3 regions of the Streptomyces sp. NPDC002520 genome follow, and region 1 is predicted to be linked to each of the others. Evidence: riboswitches for the same ligand, from Rfam matches in the RefSeq annotation. Region 1 holds a riboswitch; each other region holds the start of a gene.

Region 1 (4,170 bases):
GGCATCACGTAGTGCAGCCGACGTCGGATCTGCTGCTCGGCGTAGGCGTCGTCCTGCCATCGCGCCTTGAGGTCGCGCAGCTGCTCGACCCGCTCGCGCGCCTGCTCCTGCTGGCGCCGGAGGTCGGCGATCTCCGCGCGCTGGGAGACGTACTGCCGCATCGGATAGGCGAGCGCGACGACCAGCGAGCACAGCACCAGCGCGAGCAGGGCCGCGCGGCCGGTGAGCCGGGAGCGGCGGGCCTGGCGCTTGGTCTGGGAGCGGTAGACCCGGGCAGCCGTCTGCTCCCCGAGCAGTCTGAGCCTGGTCGTGGTGGAGAAACGGTCCCCGTTCTTCACGGCCATCTGGCTCTCCGCCTCCCCTTTCACGTGCGTACGTCCCCGGACACGGTACGGGACCGCGTACGGGGACGTACGTACGACTGGCTGAGACTTAGCCCGGGTTGCCGTTCGGCTCTGCGGCTTCTCAGCCCTTGAAGCGCGGGAACGCGCTGCGGCCGGCGTACACCGCGGCGTCGTCGAGGATCTCCTCGATGCGCAGCAGCTGGTTGTACTTGGCGACGCGCTCGGAGCGGGCCGGGGCGCCGGTCTTGATCTGGCCGCAGTTGGTGGCGACGGCCAGGTCGGCGATGGTGACGTCCTCGGTCTCGCCGGAGCGGTGGGACATCATGCACTTGAAGCCGTTGCGCTGGGCCAGCTCGACGGCGTCCAGGGTCTCGGTGAGCGAGCCGATCTGGTTCACCTTCACGAGCAGGGCGTTGGCGGTGCCCTCCTCGATGCCGCGGGCCAGGCGCTCCGGGTTGGTGACGAACAGGTCGTCGCCGACGATCTGGACCTTGTCGCCGAGCTTGTCGGTGAGGACCTTCCAGCCGGCCCAGTCGTCCTCGAACAGCGGGTCCTCGATGGAGACGAGCGGGTAGGCCGCCACGAGCTCCTCGTAGTACTCGGTCATCTCGGCGGCCGAGCGGGACTTGCCCTCGAACTCGTACTTGCCGTCCTTGTAGAACTCGGACGCGGCGACGTCGAGCGCGAGCGCGATCTGCTCTCCGGGGACGTAGCCGGCCTGCTTGACGGCCTCGAGGATGAGGTCGAGGGCCTCGCGGTTGGAGCCGAGGTTCGGGGCGAAGCCGCCCTCGTCGCCGAGGCCGGTGGCCAGGCCCTTGCTCTTCAGGACCTTCTTCAGGGTGTGGTAGACCTCGGCACCCCAGCGCAGCGCCTCGGAGAAGGACTCCGCGCCGATCGGGGCGATCATGAACTCCTGGATGTCGACGTTGGAGTCCGCGTGCGAACCGCCGTTGAGGATGTTCATCATCGGCACCGGCAGCAGGTGCGCGTTCGGGCCGCCCAGGTAGCGGAACAGCGGCAGGTCGCTGGCCTCGGAGGCGGCGTGGGCGACGGCGAGGGAGACGCCGAGGATGGCGTTGGCGCCGAGGGAGCCCTTGTTGTCGGTGGCGTCCAGGTCGAACATGGCCTGGTCGATCAGGCGCTGCTCGGTGGCGTCGTAGCCGACGAGCTCCGGGCCGATCTGCTCGATGACGGCGAGGACGGCCTTCTCGACGCCCTTGCCCTGGTAGCGGTTGGGGTCACCGTCGCGGAGCTCGATGGCCTCGAAGGCGCCGGTGGAGGCGCCGGACGGAACGGCGGCACGACCCGTGCTGCCGTCGTCGAGGCCGACCTCGACCTCGACCGTGGGGTTGCCTCGGGAGTCCAGGATTTCCCGGGCTACGACGACGTCGATGGACGGCACGAGCATCTCCTTCATGGATGTGACGCTGGAAGTGCGGGGCTGGTGTGCCTTGCGACTAGAGCCTAACCGTCCCAGGGGCGTCGGCCACCGACCGACCGTCCCGTGGACGGGAGAGACAGTCAGACGGTACCCATTGTTTATGAACGGAACAAAGGGGGTTCATGAAAAACCCCGTCCCGGCGCGTACGGGGGAACACGCGCCGGGACGGGAGTCCGTGGGGACGGGGGCGGCCGGAGCCTTGTGTCACTTCAGGTGCAGCTGCTGACCCGGGTAGATGAGGTCGGCGTCCTCGACGATGCCCTTGTTCAGGTCGAACAGCTTCTTCCAGCCACCCTTGACACCGTGCTTCTCGGCGATGGTGCTGAGGGTGTCGCCCTTGACCACCTTGTACTCGCCGTCACCCTTCTTGACCTTCTTGCCGGTCGGGGTGGTGACGGTCTTGCTCGCGGCCGGGCGGTCCGCCGAGCGGGAGGCGGCCTGCCGGTCGGTGGAGCGGGTGGTGGTGCTCGGCGCGGCGGGCTTGGCGGGGGCCGGCTTCGCGGGGGCGGCGGCAGCGGAGCCGCCGTAGGGGGTGCTGGACAGGCCCGTGCCGCAGACCGGCCAGGCGCCCTTGCCCTGGGCGGCGAGGACCTTCTCGGCGACAGTGATCTGCTGCTGCTCGGAGGCCAGGTCGGCGCGGGAGGCGTAGGCCGAGCCGCCGTACGCGGCCCAGGTGGAGGCGGAGAACTGCAGACCGCCGTAGTAGCCGTTGCCGGTGTTGATGGACCAGTTGCCACCGGACTCGCACTGGGCGACCTTGTCCCACTCGGTGGCGGTGGCGGCGGATGCGTTGCCGGCCGCCATCAGCGGGGCGGCGACGACGGCGCCGGCGACACCGGCGAGCGTGACGGCGCGAACGGCCTTGGACGGCAGACGGTGCTTGCCCTTGCCGGAAAACAGCATGGATCGATCCCCTCACCGACGCCTACGAGGTGAGCTGTCGGGTTCGGGCCGGTTGAGTTGCCCGGCCGCCCCTCCCGTCTTCCGGAAGGCGCGGCTCCACCCCAAGCCGGTCGCGGCATCAACTGCCGGATCCGGCGCTTACCTTGGGTCCCCCGCTCCTGCCTACGGCGCGTGACGCGTCGACTGTTCCCGGGCAACCGCTGGCAGGATTCGGCGTTGCGATGCCGGGGCTCGTGGTGACGAGCGGCCTTGACCGTAGACAGGCGTTCGGCGGAATTTCAAAGACGATCAGGGCTTCTGAGACTCATCCCACACTTTCACCAAAACGGACATCAGCGCCTGAAATGGGGCGCCAACTCCCCCCGTCCGCCGCCCTCTCAGGAACCGATGTGCAGGGTCTGACCGGGGGCGATGTGGTTCGGGTCGGCGCCGACGATCTTCTTGTTCTGGGCGTACAGCGCGCGCCATCCGCCGTCGACGTCAAGGGAGTCGGCGATGGAGGCGAGCGTGTCGTTCTCGCGGACGGTGTAGCCGTCCGCGTCACGGGAGGCGTGGCGGCCCGCGGAGCGGTCGTTCTGACCGTTTGTCACGCTTTCGTCCGCACTACCGCCACGGTGACGTCCGCCACTGTCGAGGGCGCCGGTGTCGACCAGACTCCAAGAAGCGCCGGTCTGCCACGAATTGCCCGAGTCGTCGGTCACAGGGTCGGAGCCGGCCGAATCCTCGCCCCCCTGTGTCGCACCGGAGTCGGGCAAGGTCGACTTGTCGTACTTGTGGGCATCCGCACCCTCATAGGCTCCGCCGAAACCGGCACCCTCGCTCACACCCGGGGACGGCGTGACCGTCGCACCCACCGAGGGGTCGGACGGGGAAGACGAAGACGGTGAACCCGGCTCATCGGATGAACTGGACGAGTCGGACTTCTTACCGGAGTCGGAGCCGCCCTGGGAGTCGGAGTCGGAGGAGGAGGGGCCGGAGTGCCCCTTGCCCGAGCCCTGGGAGTCGGAGTCCCCGGCGTCCGTGTCGGCGTCCGCGGAACCGGAGCCGGAGGTCATCCCGGAGAGCAGGGCGCAGGTGGCCCAGCGAGTGGTGCCCTGGTCGGCAAGGATCTTCTCGGCGACCGCGATCTGCTGCGAACGGCTCGCCTGGTCGGCGTTCTCGGCGTACCGGGTGCCGCCGTACTTGACCCAGTCCTCATGCGAGATCTGCAGGCCGCCGTAGTACCCGTTGCCGTTGTCGGCGCTCCAGGAGCCGCCGCTCTCGCACTCGGCGACCTTGTCCCAGGTGGTGCCGTCCGCCGCGTGGGCGCTCGCGGCGCCGAGGAGCGGGATGGCGATGGCGGAGCCGGTCACTCCGGCCGCGACGATGAGCGCCGGAGCTTGGCGGGGGCGACGGTGACGACCGTTCCCGGGGAGCATACGGAGGCCTTTCGAGCGACGGCAGATCCGGCGCGGCGGACGTTGCCCGGCCGCCACACTGAT
Region 2 (4,170 bases), on a different contig from region 1:
TGCGGCGCAGCGGCACCGAGTCCTCGGGGTTGGCGAGGACGCGCAGGTAGGCCAGGACGTCCCGGACCTCCTTGCGCTCGTAGAAGCGGACGCCGCCGACGACCTTGTAGGGCAGGCCGACGCGGATGAAGACCTCTTCGAAGACACGGGACTGGGCGTTGGTGCGGTAGAAGACGGCGACGTCGCCGGACTTGGCCTCGCCCGCGTCCGTGAGGCGGTCTATCTCGTCGGCGACGAACTGGGCCTCGTCGTGCTCGGTGTCGGCGACGTAGCCGACGATCCCCGCGCCCTGGCCGGCGTTGGTCCACAGGTTCTTCGGGCGGCGGGACTCGTTGCGCTCGATGACCGCGTTGGCGGCGGACAGGATGGTCTGCGTGGAGCGGTAGTTCTGCTCCAGCAGGATCGTCGTCGCGTTCGGGTAGTCCTCCTCGAACTGGAGGATGTTGCGGATGGTCGCGCCCCGGAAGGCGTAGATCGACTGGTCCGCGTCACCCACGACGCACAGTTCGGCGGGCGGGAGGTCGTACTCGTTCGGAGGGGCTTCGGAGGCGCGGTCGCCCGTGCCGACCAGCTCGCGCACCAGGGCGTACTGGGCGTGGTTGGTGTCCTGGTACTCGTCGACCAGGACGTGCCGGAAGCGGCGGCGGTAGTGCTCGGCGACGTCCGGGAAGGCGCGCAGCAGGTTGACCGTCGTCATGATCAGGTCGTCGAAGTCGAGCGCGTTGGCCTCGCGCAGCCGCGACTGGTAGAGCGCGTAGGCCTGGGCGAGGGTCTTCTCGAAGCCGTCGGTCGCCTGGGCGCCGAAGTCCTCCTCGTCGATCAGCTCGTTCTTGAGGTTGCTGATCTTGGCGCTGAAGGACTTGGGCGGGAAGCGCTTGGGGTCGAGGTCCAGGTCGCGGCAGACCAGGGCCATCAGACGCTTGCTGTCGGCGGCGTCGTAGATCGAGAAGGACGAGGTGAAGCCGAGCTTCTTCGACTCACGGCGCAGGATGCGGACGCACGCGCTGTGGAAGGTCATGACCCACATCGCGTTCGCGCGCGGGCCGACGAGCTGCTCGACGCGCTCCTTCATCTCGCCCGCGGCCTTGTTGGTGAAGGTGATCGCGAGGATCTGGCCCGGGTGCACGTTCCGTTCGGCGAGCAGGTGGGCGATGCGGTGGGTCAGCACACGGGTCTTGCCGGAGCCGGCGCCGGCGACGATGAGCAGCGGGGAGCCGGCGTGGACGACCGCGGCGCGCTGGTTCTCGTTGAGCCCCTCCAGAAGTGCCGCCGCGTCGAGGGCGGGCCGGGGGGCGCCGTCGCGGTAGTACCCTCCCCCACTCTCGGCTCCGCTCGAGCGGGGGGACCCCCACCGGTCCGGCGGCACGTCGAACTTCCCGCCGAACAGATCGTCCGGAAGCGGCTCCGGAGCATGATCGTCCTCGGGCGGCGGCGGGGGTTCCCCCTCATGCCCGCGAGGGGTCTGGAGGTCCGCCAGGAAGCTGTCGTCAAAGAGGCTGCTCATCGCTCTCCGAGTCTAGGGCGCCGCACCGACAACAAGTCGCCGCATCGGGAACATGGCCGCTTCGGCAGACAGTTGATCTTCCCGGTCCCGGTGCGGTCCTCCGGGGCTCGGGCGGCCGCCAAGTCCTCACCCAGCGGAATCACCTCGTGACTCGGGAGCGTTCCCACGACAAGGTCACGAAAATGTATCGGACATATGGTGCACCAACCTTCACACGAGTCACACGAGTTGGCTAGGTTGCCCGTCGGGCCGCACGCCCGTTTCCGGCGAACGTCGCCGGGTCGCGCGGCCTCCGCCGAGTCCATCGCGTCGCTGCACGGCGCACGGAGCCGGGGACCCACCGTTCCCTGGGGTGAATCGGCCCACGTTCCACCCGGGACGAGAGCCGTAGGGCAAGCCTTCCGAACCACCCGCCCGAACCCGACAGCTAACCCGGTAGGCGGCACACGGAAGGAGTCGCCTCCCTTGGCGTCGCACCGCAAGCCGCGTCCCGCGGGCACACTCGGAGCGGGTCTCCGCACCCCCATGCTCGCCACCGCCGCCCTCACCTCAGTGGCCGTGTTGTCCCAGCCGGCCGGCGCCGCCCCCTCTGCCGGCGGGAAGCCGAGCGTGGAGGAGGTCGAGAAGAAGGTCGACGACCTCTACCGCCAGGCGGAGTCCGCGACCGAGAAGTACAACGCCGCCAAGGAGCGGGCCGGTAACCAGCGCAAGCGCGTCGACACCCTGCGCGACGACGTCGCCCAGCGCACCGACCGGCTGAACCAGGCGCGCGAAAAGCTGGGCACGTTCGCCGCCGCCCAGTACCGGACCGGTGCCGCCGCGCCCGAGACCGCCACCTTCCTGCTCGCCAACGACCCGCAGGACTACTTCGACCAGAGCCAGCTGATGAACCGGCTGACGTCACGGCAGAAGATCGCGGTCGACGACTTCGTCACCGAGCAGTCCGCGACCATGAAGAAGCGCCGGGAGGCCGCCCAGAGCCTCCAGACCCTCTCCGAGTCGCAGCAGGAGCTGCAGACGGCCAAGGCCACCGTGCAGAAGAAGCTCGCCTCCGCGCGCGATCTGCTGTCCAAGCTGACGGCCGAGGAGAAGGCACGGCTCGCGGCGATCGAGCGGCAGAAGCAGGAGGAGGCCGCACACAAGGCGGCGGAGCTGGCGAAGAAGCAGGCGGCGCAGGAGGAGGCCGCGCGCAAGGCGGCGGCGCAGGAGAAGGCGCAGCAGGACAGCAGCTCGTCGACGTCGGGCGGTTCGTCGAGCTCCGGCGGCTCGTCCACGTCGGGCGGTTCGACGTCCGGTGGTTCGACGTCCACCGGGACGTCCACCTCCAAGGCCGACAAGGCGCTCGCCTTCGCCCGTGCCCAGATCGGGAAGCCCTACGTGTGGGGCGCGACCGGCCCCGGCTCGTACGACTGCTCCGGCCTGACCCAGGCCTCCTGGAAGGCCGCCGGCGTGAGCCTGCCGCGCACCACCTACGACCAGGTCAACGCGGGCACCACGGTCTCCCTCTCCAACGCGCAGCCCGGAGACCTGATCTTCTTCTACGACGACCTCAGCCACGTCGGCATCTACATAGGCAACGGCATGATGATCCACGCCCCCAAGCCCGGCGAGTACGTCCGCGAGGAGTCGATCTACTACGCCGGCGGATCGATCATCCACAGCGTGGTGCGTCCGGCCTGACCGCGCGCTACTTGGCTTCGCTCCAGGTCCTTCTCGGGCTCCACGCGCGCGTGGAGCCCGCACAGGGCACGCGCGCGTAGCCACGCTCTACCATCGGGCGCATGATCGGCGTCTCGGCTCTGCGCGCGTGGTGGACGGAGTGTCCGCCGGCGACGGGGGCCGCCGTGATGGCGACCGGAATCGTGTCGGTCGGCCTGCACCTGGCGGGCGCCGGGACGCCGTCCCTGATCGTCCTGGTGCCGGCCTGCGTCGCCTGGGTGGCGCCGGCCGCCGCCTTCGTCGTACGGCTGGTGCGGCATCGGCGGCGCTGGGCGGCCGAGGCACGGAGCCTGGGCGCGCTCACCGCCGTCGCGTTGCTCGCACTCGACCTGGCCTGGTGCGTCGTCCTGGTGGTGACCGAGGTGACGCACCCGCGGCTGCGCTACGACCTGCGGCGGTGGGCGACGGTCTTCCCGCTCGGAGTGACCGCGGCGGCCACCCTGTCGGTCGCGGACGCCCTGGGCATCGACTGGTTGAAGGGCCCGGGGCGGGTGCTGGTGTGAGTGTCGGTCGCCGCGTGGCTCGCGGCGGCGGCCGGCGCGGTGCTGTCGGCGCGCTCCGGGACCGGCGGAGAGGGGACGGGGGCGCCCGGCGTCACGTCCACAGCACGGCGATGAAGATGTTCGCCATGGTCAGCGCGCCGACCAGGCCGAACACGTTCTTGTCGACCTTCTCCTCGTCGCGCTTCACGTAGACCAGTCCGAGGATCACGATCAGCAGGGCCAGCTTCACGCCGATCTTGACGGTGTTGACGTGGTGGTGGTCGGCCTCGTTGAGCCCGACCAGGACCACGCCGGTGGCCAGCATGGTGAACGCGCCGTGCAGCATTCCCGGGACGAAGCGGGCCGTTCCCCGGCCCATCGCCTTCATCTGGGTGAGAAAACCGCCGAGCAGCGCGGCGATGCCGATGATGTGCAGGCCGACGAAGAGATGGATGAGTACGCCCA
Region 3 (4,170 bases), on a different contig from region 1:
CTCACGCAAACCCGTGCGCTGAGCACCCCGAACATGACGTATGCTTGAGACACAACGACGCGGGGTGGAGCAGCTCGGTAGCTCGCTGGGCTCATAACCCAGAGGTCGCAGGTTCAAATCCTGTCCCCGCTACTGAAGGCTCAGGGCCGGTATCCAGCAATGGATACCGGCCCTGAGTGTTTTCCCGGTGTTTCCCCCCGGTTCCGGGCGTCCGCCGCCCCCCGTGCACGCCGTAGTGGCGTACCTCACACCAGATCATCCGCTCGGTCCACACCGGTCGCCCGCCGCCCCCGGCCCCACCACGCTGTATCTACGTCGATGACACGGGAGACGAACGGTGGGCCCAGGTGAGATGGAGGAGAACACCTACGCCCGCGCCTGCGGCAGGCTCCCCGGGGACCCCGTCCCGGACCCGGGCCCCGGCGAGGACCCCGGACCCGCGCCCCGGGACCGGATGTGCCGCCCCACCCTGCGGACGCTCGCCCGCGCCCTGCCCGCGCTCCTGATCACCGTCGGGATCGTCTACGACCTGTTCACCCCGCCCGCCCTCACCGCCGTCCCGTTCTTCACGGCCGCCCCGCTGATCGCCGCGCCCCTGTCCTCGCTGCGCACCACGGCCCTCACCGGCCTCGCCACCGTGCTCGCCGCCCTCCTCGTGCACTCCCGCTACGCCCTGACGGACGCCGGCGCCGTCACCGAGGCCGTCACCGTCGTCACGGTCGCCGTCCTCGCCCTCGTCATCAACCGCGTCGTACGCCGTGGCGACGAGCGGCTCGCCTCCGCCCGGCAGATCGCCGAGGCCGCTCAGCGCGCCGTCCTGCCCGAACCCGCCGCGCGGATCGGCGGATTCGACATCGCGGCCCGATACGAGGCGGCCCAGGAGGGCGCGTTCATCGGCGGCGACCTGTACGCGGTGCAGGACAGCCCGCACGGCGTACGGCTGATCGTCGGGGACGTGCGCGGCAAGGGCATGGGGGCGGTCGCCGCCGTGGCCGTGGTGATCGGGGCGTTCCGGGAGGCCGCCGAGCAGGAGGCCACGCTGGAGGCGGTGGCCACGCGGCTGGAGCGGGCGCTGGCCCGCGAGGACACCCGGCGGGAGGGGCCCGACGCCTGCGAGGGCTTCACCACCGCCGTGCTCGCCGAACTCCCGCACGACGACAGCGTCGCCCGCATCCTCAACCGCGGCCACCCGCCGCCGCTGATGCTGCACTCCGACGGCACCCTGCGCGCCCTCACGGTGCACGAGCCCGCCCTGCCGCTCGGCATGAGCGACCTGGGGCTGTGGCCGGACCGCGCGTTCGAGACCGATTTCCCGGGCGGCTCCACCCTGCTGTTCTACACCGACGGCCTGTCCGAGGCCCGGGACGCCCACGGCCGGTTCTACGACCCCGCGCGCCGCCTCACCGGACGCCTCTGCCCGGACCCGGGGAGCCTGCTCGGCCGGCTCGCCGCCGAGGTGCGGCGGCATTCGGGCGGCGGGATGGCGGACGACATGGCGCTGCTGGCCGTACGAAGACCCCCGCGGCACCACGCCGCCGACCGTGACCGCCGTACGGCGACGGCCTCGCCGGACTCTCACTCACGGTGATCGGGTGGCAGCCCTCCGCATAACATCTGAGTCACCATCAAAAAGTGCGTGACTCCTGAACGTGGACCAACTCGCCCGTTTTCCGCCGTTCCTGACGCGTACGTCCACCCCGGAGAGTGTTAAGGATCAGCTTGAACGGCTTGGAATCTGGCGCCCGGGTCTATTAACGTTCGATAACGCAGCGCGGTCGTCCCAGCCGTCACAAGAGGCGGCTCCGTGCGCACACGCCGAATCTCGCAAGGGAACCGGGGAACCACCACCTTGGGGTGAATCACGCGGACGCCGTCGTGAACTGCTTGACTCACGACCGGTATACGCGCGTAGGAGACCTTCCTGCTCCGAACCCGTCAGCTAACCCGGTAGGCGAAGGAAGGAAAGGAGTACGCCCGCGTGGCGTCCAACCGCCCTGCCCCAGAAGCCCCGTTCGTGCCCGCTCAGCGAGATCCCGAGACCTTCGGTTACGGCGGTCCCGGCCCCGAAGAGGGTCCCTGGGAGGAGTGGAACCCCACCGAGGAGTCCATCCGCCCGGTGCGCGGCCGGCACCGCGTCGCCAAGCAGCGCGGCGGACTCGCCCGCAGCTCCACCGTCCTCGGCGTCGGTGTCATCGCCGCCGTCGGTGCGGGCGGCATCGCCAGCGCGAACACCGGCAAGCCGCCGGTGTCCATCTCGCTGCCCGACCACCTGCCCTCCATGGACTCCGTCGAGCACCTGTTCGACGACTCCTCCGGCGCGCCCAAGGCCACCACCGCCTCCCTCACCAACGTCGGCGTGACCTCCGCCGACAGCGCGAAGGGCGCCGACGCGGGCGAGGCCCTGCGCAACCGGATCATGGCGCAGGCCGAGCAGCAGCAGAGCAAGGCCGACAGCCGGGCCGAGGACAAGGCCGCCGCGGCAGCGGCCGCCGCCGCCGAGAAGGCCGCCGCCGACGCGGCCGCCAAGGCGAAGAAGGAGGCCGCCGCCAAGGCGGCCGCCGCGAAGGAGAAGGCGGAGGCCGAGGCCAGGAAGAAGGCCGAGGCGGAGCGCCTGGCCGCGCTGGCGCGGCAGTTCAAGCTGCCGGTCGTCTCGTACACCATCACCGGCACCTTCGGTCAGCCCGGCTCCATGTGGTCCTCCGGCTACCACACCGGCCTCGACTTCGCCGCGCCCACCGGCACGCTCATCAAGGCCGTCCACGGCGGCACGATCACCGAGGCGGGCTGGGCCGGCGCCTACGGCTACCGCACCGTCCTCACCCTCGACGACGGCACCGAGCTGTGGTTCTGCCACCAGTCCTCGATCACCGTCTCCGCCGGCCAGAAGGTCACCACCGGCGAGGTCATCGGCCGCGTCGGCGCCACCGGCAACGTCACCGGCCCGCACCTCCACCTGGAGGTCCACCCCGGCGGCCAGTCCACCGGCATCGACCCGGCGGCGTGGCTGCGCGGCAAGGGTCTCACCCCCTGAGCGGCCACTGACCCGCTCCCGGCCCACGCCCGGTCGTTCGCGACCGGGCCTCGGCCGGTTCTGATCCCCCCATGACCGGCCCCCGGCGGCCCTGGCGGCATCCCCCCGACGTCAGGGCCGTCGGCGCGCCCGGCCGCCCGGGTGCGCCTTCGCCGCCCGTGTGAGCCCGGCCGGCCGGGCAAGTCCCGTCCTCCGGGCAGGTCCCGCTCTCGGGCAGGTCCCGTTCTCCGGGCACGCACGTGGTCCGTCCGGGCGTTTTCACCCACTCTTCGCAGGAACCCGGAATGGGTGGGGCGGAAGTGGCAGTTGAACTGAAACATGACTGCTTCACATTCCCCTCTGCGCAAGCTCGGCTCCTCCGACCTCGAGGTCTTCCCGCTGGCCCTCGGTGGCAACGTCTTCGGCTGGACCGCCGACGAGGAGGCCTCCTTCGCCGTCCTCGACGCCTACACGGCCGCCGGCGGCAACTTCGTCGACACCGCCGACTCCTATTCGGCGTGGATCGAGGGCAACAAGGGCGGCGAGTCCGAGACGATCATCGGCAAGTGGCTCAAGGCGCGCGGCAACCGCTCGGACGTCGTCGTCGCGACCAAGGTCAGCCAGCACCCGGAGTACATGGGCCTCACCGCCGCCAACATCAAGGCCGCCGCCGACGCGTCCCTGCGCCGCCTGGACACCGACTACATCGACCTCTACTACACGCACTTCGACCAGCCCGAGGTGCCGGTCGAGGAGATCATCGGCGCCCTCGACGAGCTGGTGAAGGCGGGCAAGGTCCGGCAGATCGCCGCCTCCAACATCACCCCCGAGCGTCTGCGGGCCTCCCTCGACTTCTCCGCCCGCGAGGGCCTGGCCCGCTACGTCGCCGTCCAGCCGCACTACAACCTGGTCTCCCGCGACACCTACGAGGGCCCGCTGCAGGACCTGGCCGCCCGCGAGGGCCTGGCCGGCATTCCGTACTTCGCCCTCGCCTCCGGCTTCCTCACCGGCAAGTACCGCCCCGGCACCACGGTCGACAGCGCCCGCGCCGGCTCCGCCGCCCAGCACCTCGAGACCGAGCGCGGCCAGAAGGTCCTCGCCGCCCTGGACGAGGTCGCCGCCGCCCACGAGGCCCCCGTCGCCACGGTCGCCCTCGCCTG

The links. A riboswitch is a leader RNA that binds a small molecule or an ion and turns the genes downstream of it on or off. The one in region 1 is predicted to bind cyclic di-AMP.
Region 2: another riboswitch for cyclic di-AMP. It lies ahead of ACWD5D_RS12850 (NlpC/P60 family protein); the one in region 1 lies ahead of ACWD5D_RS18110 (transglycosylase family protein).
Region 3: another riboswitch for cyclic di-AMP. It lies ahead of ACWD5D_RS08135 (M23 family metallopeptidase); the one in region 1 lies ahead of ACWD5D_RS18110 (transglycosylase family protein).

The regions. Positions count from the first base shown of each region.
Region 1 is NZ_JBSFXG010000011.1:146,873-151,042, reverse strand. Features, by position in the region: gene ACWD5D_RS18120 (FtsB family cell division protein) at 1-344, opposite strand, end outside; gene eno (phosphopyruvate hydratase) at 466-1,752, opposite strand; gene ACWD5D_RS18110 (transglycosylase family protein) at 1,991-2,689, opposite strand; cyclic di-AMP (ydaO/yuaA leader) riboswitch at 2,694-2,869, opposite strand; gene ACWD5D_RS18105 (transglycosylase family protein) at 3,067-4,107, opposite strand.
Region 2 is NZ_JBSFXG010000007.1:69,446-73,615, reverse strand. Features, by position in the region: gene pcrA (DNA helicase PcrA) at 1-1,504, opposite strand, end outside; cyclic di-AMP (ydaO/yuaA leader) riboswitch at 1,805-1,961, shown strand; gene ACWD5D_RS12850 (NlpC/P60 family protein) at 1,970-3,184, shown strand; gene ACWD5D_RS12845 (SLAC1 family transporter) at 3,286-3,726, shown strand; gene ACWD5D_RS12840 (hypothetical protein) at 3,818-4,170, opposite strand, start outside.
Region 3 is NZ_JBSFXG010000003.1:459,922-464,091, forward strand. Features, by position in the region: tRNA gene ACWD5D_RS08125 (tRNA-Met) at 59-132, shown strand; gene ACWD5D_RS08130 (PP2C family protein-serine/threonine phosphatase) at 353-1,588, shown strand; cyclic di-AMP (ydaO/yuaA leader) riboswitch at 1,804-1,969, shown strand; gene ACWD5D_RS08135 (M23 family metallopeptidase) at 1,979-3,031, shown strand; gene ACWD5D_RS08140 (aldo/keto reductase) at 3,350-4,170, shown strand, end outside.